3 regions of the Eubacterium sp. An3 genome follow, and region 1 is predicted to be linked to each of the others. Evidence: predicted binding sites of a transcription regulator. Region 1 holds the regulator's gene; each other region holds the start of a gene.

Region 1 (4,293 bases):
CTGTTACTTTCTCGCCCAGGTAGTTCTCTGCATCAGATTTTAATTTCTGTAAAATCATAGCGGAAATCTCCTGTGGAGAATATTTCTTGCCGTCAATATCTACTTTGTAATCAGTACCCATATGACGTTTGATGGAAGAAATAGTCTTGTCAGCGTTGGTTACTGCCTGACGTTTTGCCGGCTCACCGACAACTCTTTCTCCTGTCTTTGTAAATGCAACAACAGAAGGGGTTGTTCTCATACCCTCTGCGTTTGTGATAACTACAGGCTTTCCACCTTCCATAACTGCTACACATGAGTTTGTTGTACCTAAGTCAATACCAATAATCTTACTCATTATTCATTCCTCCTAAAATCAACTATATCTGTAATCACTGATCTTGCCGACCGGCCAGCGGTCTGCTCCATCAGCTCTAGTTGGCAACTTTTACCATGCTGTGCCGAAGCACGCTGTCTTTGTACATATAGCCCTTCTGGAACTCTTCCACTACCAGGTTCTCACCCAGTTCTTCATCTTCCACATGCATCACCGCATTGTGGAAATCCGGATTGAATTCCTTACCGGCTGCATCCATCGCTTTCACGCCAATCTCATCAAAGACGGTCATGAGCTGCTGGTAGATCTTCTCAATGCCCTGGGCAAATGCGCCCTCTTTTTCCTCCTCGGAGAGAGCATCCAAGCCTCTTTCAAAGTTATCCACCACCGGAAGCAGCTTTGCGAGAACTTCCTTTGCGCCGATATCATACATGCGGCTCTGCTCTTTGGCATTACGTTTTCTGGCGTTCTCAAACTCCGCCATCAGCCGCTGATATTTGTCCGTGATATCGGCAAGCATCTCCTGGCTCTTCTTTAATTCTATCTCCAGAGCCCTGGCAGATTTCTTCTTTTTCTTCTTGCTGTCCGGCTCATCGGATTCTTCTTCGCCTTCTGCAGCATCGCCGGCAGCCTCCGCTGTCTCAGCTGCGTTCGCTTCCTCAGAAGCGTCTTCCTTCTGCTCCTCATCCTGAGCAGCTTCAGAAATGTTTTCGTCTACGATACTTTCGTCGAATTCTTTTTTATTCTCTTCCACTTAAGTACCACCTTTCTGTGATTTATTTTCTATGATTTATTATTGAAAATCTCATCTAAATCATCCGTCAGATTCTTGAGAGTATTTACCACCTTCTGATAATCCATCCGTTTCGGTCCGATGATACCGACCGTTCCGGTTCCCCCTTCCGCCAGTTCATAGGTCGCAGTCACGATGCTGCAATCCTTCAATGTCTGCACCGGGGTCTCATTACCGATGTAAACCTGGATTCCATGGCGTTCCTCCTGGTTCACCGTGTCATCCACAAGCTTTACAAGAGCTTTCTTCTCCACCAGAGTATCAAGAAGCGCCATGGTGTGATCCGGACTTACCAGCTCCGGATACTTCAGCATGTTTGTGGCGCCGCTGGTGTAAATCTCCATATCGTCTGCTTCGTGTATCGCCTCCACAATTCCATTAAAAACGCCTTCCAGAATGGAGGCATGCATTCCTGCCTGCACCTTCATGGTATGCACCAGCTCCAGATTAATATCCTTGAGCGTCAGCCCCTGCAGGAAAGAATTCAATAATATGTTGAGCTTAAGGATCTCGTCATTGCCAAGAGGATCTTCGATATTCATCAGAAGATTCCGCACCGTGTCATTGCCAAGAACAATGACCGCAAGAAGTCTCCGGCTGTCCACCATGGAAAGCTGTATGAACTTTATCTTTGATTCCTTAATCTGCGGCGTGGTGATGAGAGTGGCATAATTGGTATTGGCCGCCAGTACATCCGCCACGTTCTTAAGAACTTCCTCCATACGGTCCATCTTCTGCAGGAGAGCCTGCCGTTCCTTCCGAAGCTCATTCTCCCGGGCTGCAAACTCGCTCTCTTTCTCTTCCATCAGATGATCCACATAATAACGGTATCCCAAATCAGAAGGAATCCTGCCAGCAGATGTATGCGGCTGTAAAATATATCCCAGCTCTTCCAAATCTGCCATCTCATTACGAATGGTTGCAGAACTCAAATGCAAATCAGAATCTCTGGCAATGGTTCTGCTTCCCACCGGTTCACCCGTCTCAAGGTAAGTAGATATGATTGCCTTCAGTATTTTCATCTTACGTTCATCCAGATTCATAACTGTGTCCCTTCTTTCTTAGTTATTAGCACTCGTTTATGTTGAGTGCTAATATCTTTATAGATAACTTAGCACTATATACATTTCTTGTCAAGCATTAATTTCAAATTTTTATTTTTAACAGTTCAGGAAAATCCTTCACACTTCTATATAATAAGGACAGATATCCTCGTATCTGCCGTCCTTCATCCGGAACCCGCCCGGAATCACGCCAAGCTGCTTAAATCCGATCTTTTCGTAGAGATGCCGGGCCCCGGCGTTGGTTTTTACCACCGCGTTAAACTGCAGGATACGAAATCCCAGTCTGTGCGCCTGTGCGATGCTGTCCCGCACCAAAAGCTCTCCGATGTGCTGTCCCCGTGCTTCGGAGGCCACGGCGTAGCTTGCGTTGCTGATGTGCCCACAGCGTCCCACGTTGTTTGGATGAAGGATATAAAGTCCCAGTACATTTCCTGTGTCCGTGTCCTCCGCCACGCCGCAATGGCTCTGCTGCGCAAAAAATTCCGCGCCGGTCTGCGCGGTGAGAGATTCTTCCTGAGGGAAGGCGACGCCTTCCTCCACCACCTCGTTCCAGATGGCAGTCATAGAAGAAAGGTCTTGATTATTGTATTCTCTCACTGTGATGTTCATATTTTTTTTCCTTTCTCTCATCCGATATTTCATCGTAATATCTTCTTATCATTTTTACGTGGAAAAGGACTGCCAGCAGCAGCCCTTTCCCCATTTATCATTTTTTCTTTTTCACAACAATTTTTCCGTCAAAATCAAATTTCCGAAGCTGTCTTTTCACCTTTTTGTTCCGGACATACACCGTACATTTTTTGGAGAGATCGTAAAACGATCCTTTTTTAATATTTTTGGTGCGGATCACTAATTTTTCAAATTTGTTTTCTTTCCAGCCAAAATTCCCGTCAAATCGCTTGATATTTTTTGGCAGAGTCAGCTTCTTTAACTTCTTTGAACCAAGGAACACACCCTCTTCCAGCTTCTGAAGAGACTTGCTCAGACGAATGGAAGACAGTTTCTTCATTTCACCAAAGGCATATCTTCCGACAGTCTGCACCGAGTTCGGCATGGTCACGGACCGGATTGTATTGTTTCCATTGAAAGCGTATTCTCCGATGTGACGGACAAAATCTTTCACCTTGTATGTTTTAGCACTGCTGGTCACGTTATAAAGAATGGTTCCATCTTTGGAATATACGTCGTTATCGATGACCTGGAAATGCGGGTTGGACTCATCCGCGACAATCTGTACTGACGGACATCTCTTTATATCAATTCCAAACTCTGATCTGTAAACCGGCTCCCCGTAGCTGGACGGAAGAACAATTGTTTTTAATTTCGGGCAGTTAAAATAACTGACTTCATCCATATAGGAAACTTCTCCCTCGAACACAACTTCTTCCAGCTTTTTAAAACTGATCGCTCTGCCCTGAACTGTAATGCCCGGAGCAAATGTAATCTTTCTCAGAGACTCGTGGGCGGTATTGGTTTCTTTTAAATCCGCCTGCCCCCATCCTTCGCCAAAAGAATCATCGGAATCAACCATAAAATCGTCCTCATCCCACCAGAATGAACCCACCGGATAGGATTTACCGAGAAATTCCACTTCATTTCTTATGTAGACTTCCGAAAGATCAGAATCCGGGTCCAGTTCTGCGTGTCCCTTCGCTTCGGAATCCCAGTCTATCAACCAGTAACGTACACCATCCATGGTCACACTTGCCGCCTTCGCGTCAAAGGAATGCAGAAAGAACAGTCCCAGGAACAGGCATCCGCCCAGTATCACTCCCTGTAATAACTTCATTTTTTTCATAGATTTCCCTCCTTATCCTTCTTGTAATGCCCCTCCATACATTTATCCATACATTTAATTTTTTCTTGCCGCATAAGTAACATCTACTGTCTTCTCACACCGCAGTCTGCCTTCACCCCTGATACTGGTTTTGGAAAGATCCAGCTTCTGTACTTTGGTTCCCAGACAGCTTAAGAATCTTAACTTTCTGTTCTTTTTGAGATTCAGAGATGTTATGTTGGTATTTTTACAACCTAATATTTCAAGATTTATGTTTGTTTTTACGTTAATCTTTGTCAGAGCAGTATTATGGCAGCGAAGATATCTCAGGCTGGTACATCCA
Region 2 (4,293 bases), on a different contig from region 1:
GTTTCTTTTATAAAAAATTGTATAGATTTATTATATAGGGGATTACACAACTAGAAGCTGGAAATAGACTAATGTAGGTGTATTATTGAACAAGGAGAAGGAGCAGAATGAATTTTTTTAAAAGATTTAATGATTATAGTTGTATTTATGACAATAAAAAAGCATTGACGACATTGTCTCATTATACTAATTCAATAGATGCCGCGCTAAATATTTGCAAAGGTTGTTTTTGGATGACAGAGATCATGGATTTTGGAAATGATGATCCTAAAGAAGGGGTTCTTATTTTAGAAAAGGTTTTTGATTACATACAAAATAATATAGAGAGTCCAGAAATTAAGAAATATGTGACTGAATTTATAGGAGATGAACAATCAAGAAAAAAGTTTCTGAAAGATGATCATGCTACATTTGTGTTATCTACTTGTAAAAATAATAATTCAAACAAAATGTGGGAAAATTATGCAAAGGAAGAAGGGTATAGGATTGAAATAGATTTTAAATAATTTTGGGAATCAATAAGTGTTTCGATTAAAGGATTAAACAAAAAGGATAGGAATAATGAGATTGTTAAATATGCTCCTATAATTTATGAAGAGAGGAAACAAGAAAATATTGTAATGAAAGAATATATGGATCTGATAAACTCACAAGCCTTTGGAATAGTACTGAAGGAAAAAGTAAAATATACATTACAGCATTTGATGTATGTGGGGAATTTTTATAAGGATAGTTATTTTTTTGAGGAAGAAGAAGTTCGTTTTTTGATTAACACAATGATATATAGAGATGGGGGTATTGTAGATCTAATGCCAAAAAGGGAACTTAATAAAAATAATAATAAACATTATATTGAAATAAAGTTTGATCCGATGGCGATTATATTGGTAGAATGTAAAAACGAAAAGGCAAAAATTGAATTTTTATCAAAATCAGGCGTTGAATGGAAAAACAAGGTTAAAGTGTTATCGAAATAGCAATTCTACTAAGATCCATATTTTTTGAAAAATATTAACACTTACTCTTGTTATCGAAGTGTCGTCCTTTTCTAATTTTATAGTATATCAGTGTTGCAAATTGGATATTATGAATATATTATGGAACGTTTAAATGGGGGCCTTTTCTATTTTATAAAAATTAATATTTTTTACTTGTTATGAATGATAATCATCAAATATATTTAAGTTGTGGGTTTAATAAAAGATAGATATAATTATATCAAAAACTTAGGGGTGATTTTGGTGCATAAAGGTTCTACAAATGATATGAGGTTTCGTTTTGAGAAAATTGTTGCAGATATATTTGACAGTTATAATTTTACGACTAAGTTAACTTCAGGAACCAATATTAGAGGATATGATATATTAGCAAAGAAAAACAATATGAATTATATAGTTGAAGTAAAATTCTCACGGACTAATCAAATGCCTAATTCAACTTTATTTGATACTGCTTGTCGGCTAAAAGTATTTTGTGGAAACGGAGATATATCAAATCTCAATACCCCTGTTTTAGTTGTTGGGGCAAAGATTATTTCTAATCTTCGTAAAAGAATAGAAAATATTGGAGTGGTTGTTCTTGATATCCAAAATCTTCTATTTCTTGTACGAGATAATGAGGATCTCAAAGGTGAATTATTATCAATACTTGACTTTTCTGTCAATGACCTTTTACCAGACAAACCTAACACACAAATATTTAAACAGGGACATGAATTTGTCGCGCCATCTAAGACAAAGGGTGAACTTCTAAAAGAACGTGTATCTAATTGGAAAAATTCTATTGGTAATGCCGCATATGAGGATTTATGTTTTGAAACTTTAAACTACTTATTTAATGATGAATTATCTTTATGGCATAGACAAAAAACTTCGAGTTCTCAATTATACAGATTTGATTTAATCTGCAAAATAAAAGACGGTGATGTAAGCGGTTTATGGACAACCATATTGCAATGTTTTAATAGCAAATACATTATTTTTGAATTTAAAAATTATAAAGAAAAAATTACCCAAAAAGAGATATATACTACAGATAAATATTTGTACCTAAAAGCTTTAAGGGGAGTGGCAGTCCTGGTTTCTTGTAAAGGTGCTTCTACAAATGCCAATAAAGCAATTAGAGGCACTCTGCGTGAAAATGGAAAATTAATTATAAGTGTTAGCAATGCAGATCTTCTTAAAATGATTGATATAAAAATGAATGAAGGGGTTCCCGCTGATTATTTATATCAAAAATTTGATGAATTACTTATTGACTTGGAGAAATAAAATAACCTTTCTTGGAAAAATCTTTTTAAAAAGTTTAATTAGTTTTTGAAAATTGAGTTTTTTCAAAGGTCAAAAAAATAAAGTATTTAGCACTCGTCCCTTGACTTGGCTAACAAACTGTGTTATAAAATATGCAGAGGTTGTTATAGAAAGAATATAACAGCTTCTGCATATATGTTTTTATGCGAACATTTTTCAATCATTATTCCAAAGTAAGGAGGAATGAGCATGAATATTAATAAATTTACCCAGAAGTCTCTGGAAGCAGTGAATCAGTGTGAGAAGCTTGCCTATCAGTATGGCAATCCGGAGATTGACCAGGAGCATTTCCTGTACAGTCTCCTTACCATAGAAGACAGCCTGATTCTCAAGCTTATTGAGAAAATGGAAGTGAATAAAGAGGCGTTTTTGTCTCAGACCCAGCAGCTGATCGAGAAGAAGCCGAAGGTGTCCGGCGGACAGGTTTATATCAGCAAGAGTTTAAATGAGGTGCTGGTCAGTGCGGAGGACGAGTCCAAAGCCATGGGCGATGAGTATGTGTCTGTGGAGCATCTGTTCCTGTCGCTGCTGAAGCATCCGAATAAGGAAATTAAGAAGCTGTTTCAGGCGTACGGCGTGACCAGGGAGCGTTTTCTGCAGGCGCTGTCTACTGTGAGAGGCAATCAGAAGGTTGTGAGCGATAATCCGGAGGCAACCTATGAGACGCTGGAGAAATACGGTTATGATCTGGTGGAGAGAGCGAGACAGCAGAAGCTTGATCCGGTCATCGGCCGTGACGGCGAGATAAGAAATGTAGTGCGGATTCTTTCCAGAAAGACCAAGAATAACCCGGTACTGATCGGTGAGCCTGGCGTTGGAAAGACTGCCGTTGTGGAAGGACTGGCGCAGCGTATCGTCAAGGGCGATGTGCCGGAGTCCCTGAAGGATAAAAAGGTATTTGCCCTCGATATGGGTTCCCTGGTGGCGGGCGCCAAATACCGGGGCGAGTTTGAGGAGCGTCTGAAAGCGGTGCTGGAGGAGATTAAGGCCAGCGACGGACAGATTCTGCTGTTCATTGATGAGCTGCATACCATCGTGGGCGCCGGTAAGACGGAAGGCGCCATGGATGCCGGTAACCTGCTGAAGCCGATGCTGGCAAGGGGCGAGCTGCATTGTATCGGCGCCACAACTCTCAATGAGTATCGTCAGTACATTGAAAAGGACGCTGCTCTGGAGCGTCGTTTCCAGCCGGTCATGGTGGATGAGCCGACAGTGGAGGATACCATTTCCATCCTGAGAGGTCTGAAGGATCGTTACGAGGTGTACCACGGAGTCAAGATCACGGACTCTGCGCTGGTAAGTGCAGCGGTGCTGTCCAACCGGTACATTTCTGACCGGTTCCTGCCGGATAAGGCCATCGACCTGGTGGATGAGGCCTGTGCCATGATCAAGACAGAGCTTGATTCTCTGCCGACGGAGCTGGATGAGGTGCAGAGAAAGATCATGCAGCTGGAGATTGAGGAGGCGGCTCTTAAGAAGGAGACCGACCGTCTCAGTCAGGAGCGTCTGGCGGATCTGCAGAAGGAATTGGCGCAGATGCGGGAGGATTTCCAGATTCAGAAGGCAACCTGGGATCAGGAGAAGTCCGCCGTGGAACGTGTTTCCAAGATTAAGGAAGAGATTGAGGCGCTGAATAACGAGATTCAGATTGCTCAGCGCAATTATGATCTGAATAAGGCCGCCGAGCTGCAGTACGGTAAGCTGCCGGAGCTGCAGAAACAGCTGGCGGAAGAGGAAGAGAAGGCGAAGAGGGACGATGCTTCTCTGGTGCATGAGAGTGTCACCGATGAGGAAATCGCCAAGATTATCAGCCGATGGACGGGCATCCCGGTCGCCAAGCTGACCGAGAGCGAGAGGAACAAGACCCTGAACCTGGATAAGGAGCTTCACAAGAGAGTGGTCGGCCAGGACGAGGGAGTGGAGAAAGTGACGGAGGCCATCATTCGTTCCAAGGCCGGTATCAAAGATCCGACCAAGCCGATCG
Region 3 (4,293 bases), on a different contig from region 1:
TAACCATTGCCGCCGGCGCCAAAACCTCCGGAACCGCCCTCCGAGAAAGCCGCATGCCCGAACTGATTGTACATTTTCCGTTTCTCCTCATCACTGAGGATATCGTAAGCCTCAGAAACTTCTTTAAACCTTTCCTCCGCATGCCTGTCATTGGGATTCGTATCCGGGTGATATTTCTTTGCCAACTTACGATACGCCTTCTTAATCTCGGCGGCGCTGGCATTCTTTGCAACGCCAAGCACTTCATAATAATCTCTTTTTGCTGCCATTTCATCACCTTCCTTTATCAATCAACAGAACACGCGGCCGCACAACGGCGTCTATCCGGCCCCTCTATTCTGCGTCTTCCTCCGCAGTCTCCTCAGCATCGGCTTCCTTCTTCACAGCCGTCACTGTCACGACCTGCGCCTCCGGATCAGAGAGAACGTCTACCGCTTCATTTTTAAAGATATCCAGATCTTTGACTCTCAAAATATCTCCGACCTTCATATCGCCGACATCAAGAATGATTTTCTCCACCAGATTCTCTGGCAATGCCCGGTACTCAATCTCTTCCAGCTGTTCCTGAACGACTCCGCCGTCCACCTTGTCTCTGTTCTCCAGAACAATCTCAGCGACAGACTGTACCTTCTGGTTCTTCACCAGAGCCTGAAATTCAATCTCCTCCACAATATTATCGAGGGCATTATAATGAATCTCTTTAATCAGTACATTGTGCGTCTCTCCGTCAACCTCCAGAAGAATCTGACTTCCTTTGCTGTTATCCTTCAAAATGTGATTCACATCTTTTTTATCCATCTTCACGGGAATAGAACCTTCAATATCCTTTCCACATACATTTCCCGTCACAAAGCCTTCTCTTCTCAACCGCCGGGCCTTCACACTCATATCTCTTTTTTCCGCTTTTAAAACATCCATCTCTGATACCTCCACTATCTGCGTCAAAGCTTGAATTCCGGGCGGCTCCATAAGCCGCCCGCACCGCATTTCATAATTTAATTAATGAAATTATCCTTCAATATTAATGTATTTATTTTCTTCTACCACAGGTTTTGCTTCTTTTTTCGGAACAAACAGGTTCAAGATACCATGTTTAAACTCTGCCTTGATATCTTCCTGCGTTACATCTTCCCCTACGTAGAAGCTTCTCTGGCAGGCGCCGGCATAACGTTCTCTTCGAATATAACGTCCGGTCTCTTTCTCCTGCTCATCCTGATCGAGTCCTTTGGCTGCCTCAATAGTCAGATAACCATTCTCCAGAGAAACCTTAATCTCATCTTTCTTAAATCCCGGCAGGTCAACTTCAAGCTGATAGCCGTCCTTCATCTCTTTAATATCTGTCTTCATTAAATGATTAGCCTTCCGGCCATACAGCTTCTTCTGTGCTCTCTTCATATCTCTGTCATCATAGAACGGAAAATCATTAAAAAAGTCATCAAATAAATTTTCTCCAAAAATACTAGGCATCAACATAAATCATCGCTCCTTTTCCATTTGAAAAGTGGACACTCAGAATCCGCTTTTATACATTTATGAACCATCCGCTTCACAGCCGCCCACGGCATCATCACCATGCCGATTCCGGCTATTCCGCTTCAAGGTTCAACCATTACGTTTCCTGGAACTCCGGTTAGGAATTATCATGTACAGCTTCCTGTCTTTTTATCCCTCTTCCTTTGTTCTAGATGTAATATAACACTCATTATTAGCCATGTCAAGCATCGAGTGCTAATTATTTTGTGAAGATTTTGTGAACAAAAAAGCGTACTAATCTAATCATTCCATTTCACAATATCAAAATCCGGCCTTGCGAAGCTCATCCATCATAGCAGACCGCCTTTTATATCTCGTCCTCCAATCCTCTGCAATTTTCTCAGTCAGCTTTGCCCCTCCCGGATATCTCTTCACTTTTTTCATATAATGCATCAGTTCTCGGTAAGCATTTCGATTGGATGTAGTCTGCACCTTCTGTTTCACATATTCTGCATACATGTCTCTTACTTGCTCCGGAAACTCTTTTTTCAATATTTTCTCATAAATATCCAAATAAGAAATGTGACCATTCTGTCGAATCTCCTGCATCAAGCTTCCGTACATTTTCTCTTTTCTTAAAAACTCATACTTCATATGTTCCGGCAGTCCGGATTCCAGCAGCTTATTCTTATATTGCTCCCATTCCATCTCAGCACAACATTTTTTCAATTTGTAAATATAAATAAAATCCCTCTGCACACAATGAAACACCTGATAAAGCAATTCTTCTTTAAGAGCCGATAAATTTCCCGTCTTCTCATAAATCTCTATCAACCAACGGCTGTACTCTGCAGTCAGACGGGCATTCGCCTTATCCATCTTCTTACTTTCTTCTATGACATTTACCGCCTCTGTATATTGTCTGTTTTCCAAATATTCCCGAATCGCAGCTCTGCGAATTTCCGGAAAATTCCAGTACCGTCTGCAAAAGTCCTGAATCTCCTGCTCCGGATATTCCAGCTTTTCCATGATATCAATACAATCCAACAACGGCGAAGCATACGGACAGTAATATCCCCCTGATCCATTTTCATTTTCTGCCGCTGTTTCCTCCAAATGTGCCACATACTGCAGATTCCGCGCCAGATTTTCCTGCAAAGTTTCTTTATCCTGCAGGCGCTCCACCAGGAAATTCTCCGGATAATCTTCCAGAAAATCTACCACATACCCTGACCGATGCTCCCGAAACCACTGTCGCATTTTCTCCTTCTGCGCTGAATTACATTTCTCAAGAATCTCTTCCCATATTCTATAACATTCATCGGCCACCCAATTATGCTCTCCATTCGAGCCATCCAAGCCACGGGTTCCCACCTCATGAAAAACGTAATTGACCAGATCAAAAGCTTCCATTAAATGATTCTCCCGAACCAACGTCCCCACCTCTCTGTCCAGAAAATCACATAGTTCTTGCGCATAATCCATACCATCAAAATAGTCCACAAAGCCATTTCTGTCCGAATACCGCCAGGCGATCTCGTCCACTCGTTCTTTTATCCGCATCACCTGCACCGGCGTCACCGTCCCATACCGAATCATAATCCAATTATATAGTCCGGTATCTTCTCTCGCCTTTTTTTCCACAATCTCACGAAGCTCCGGCTCCGGAATCGTTGCAACTGCTTCCCGCAACTCATCCTGCTTCTTTTCTGCTTTCTCCTCACCGGTCGCACACTGATCCGTTACACTGTTCTTCCCAGGTTGAAATATTTCTTCTTCGATTGTATACAAAACTGCCGCCATGTGCTTACAGTAATATCCATCAGCCGCATAAGGGCAATCACAACCCATATCGTAAACTTTTTCATCCCGGATGCTGATCTCTACTTCATAATTCTCCGTCCCCGCCACCAACGCACGATATCCCTCTTGCGTTCTGGCAAGTTCCATAACATTTCCTTCTTCAAAATAATCAAAACCACGTTTTAAAATCTGGCTGCTGAACAGTGATTTCCATTCAAACATAATATTCCCTCCTGCTTGTATCCTTTTTTCCTTTTTATCCCGACTTTGATCTTAGAGCTTCATTAAAAAATTGCCATAGTCATCTGTCACGCTCGTTTGCATCACTGCACAGATTATTTTTCTTCAAAAGTAGTTTTCCTACTTCGGCAGCTCTTATTTTTTATTTCATTATCAGGATAACACATCTCGAGACTATGGTGTTTGTTTTTTCTTTGACTTTTACTGCGGTCAACTGGCAGCCACGGAGATAAAGGAGATAAAGGATGGGAGATAATACCTTATTATCCGGTATCTTTTTTAGAAACAGGCCTTCTCTAAATCCATATCAATACACAAGAGGGAAGAATAATGACTTTGGAAGAATTAAAAAAAGCCTTTTGTCAACTTAAAGAGAAAACTATTGCTTTGGTTTACACATTTCAAGGGGACACATCTGATGGATTCGAACATTTTTTTATATGGAAAAGTAAAATATTATCAAAATGGATGCTTCTCTAATTACCCAATACATTTATTTGTAATATGAGTATATTTTTTTATTTTCGGCATGAAATAATCCCCGCAGATTCTCTCTCTGCCAGGTTCAGATACATATGTTATAAATTTTTCAATCTTTTTTCTGATCAATAATTCGGATAAAACATTATTTTAATTCAGCAAACAGTATTATTATTCAATATTTCTATTAAAATACTCTTTTATTTATTATATTTATTTTATAGCCCATGTTATTTCATATTTTTTATTTATATTATTGGCATATTTTACCGTTTATCTAAAATACCTGTTTTTACA

Evidence for each region. Region 1 encodes HrcA, which represses chaperone genes, less so after heat shock. Its sites were predicted from a motif close to TGTTAGCACTCNNNNNNNNNGAGTGCTAACA; they were not measured.
Region 2: clpB (ATP-dependent chaperone ClpB) is a predicted target of HrcA. The motif match lies at 2,355-2,385, and genes of this name have one in related genera.
Region 3: B5F87_RS06465 (Hsp20/alpha crystallin family protein) is a predicted target of HrcA. The motif match lies at 1,704-1,734, and genes of this name have one in related genera.

What each region holds. Positions count from the first base shown of each region.
Region 1 is NZ_NFIR01000005.1:76,062-80,354, forward strand. It holds gene dnaK (molecular chaperone DnaK) at 1-337, opposite strand, end outside; gene grpE (nucleotide exchange factor GrpE) at 414-1,070, opposite strand; gene hrcA (heat-inducible transcriptional repressor HrcA) at 1,100-2,152, opposite strand; gene B5F87_RS07005 (GNAT family N-acetyltransferase) at 2,291-2,782, opposite strand; gene B5F87_RS07010 (leucine-rich repeat protein) at 2,880-3,971, opposite strand; gene B5F87_RS07015 (hypothetical protein) at 4,026-4,293, opposite strand, start outside.
Region 2 is NZ_NFIR01000014.1:11,593-15,885, reverse strand. It holds gene B5F87_RS11890 (hypothetical protein) at 108-506, shown strand; gene B5F87_RS11885 (hypothetical protein) at 621-977, shown strand; gene B5F87_RS11880 (restriction endonuclease) at 1,242-2,270, shown strand; gene clpB (ATP-dependent chaperone ClpB) at 2,499-4,293, shown strand, end outside.
Region 3 is NZ_NFIR01000004.1:205,931-210,223, forward strand. It holds gene B5F87_RS06455 (J domain-containing protein) at 1-269, opposite strand, end outside; gene B5F87_RS06460 (50S ribosomal protein L25) at 334-918, opposite strand; gene B5F87_RS06465 (Hsp20/alpha crystallin family protein) at 1,009-1,473, opposite strand; gene B5F87_RS06470 (SWIM zinc finger family protein) at 1,795-3,498, opposite strand.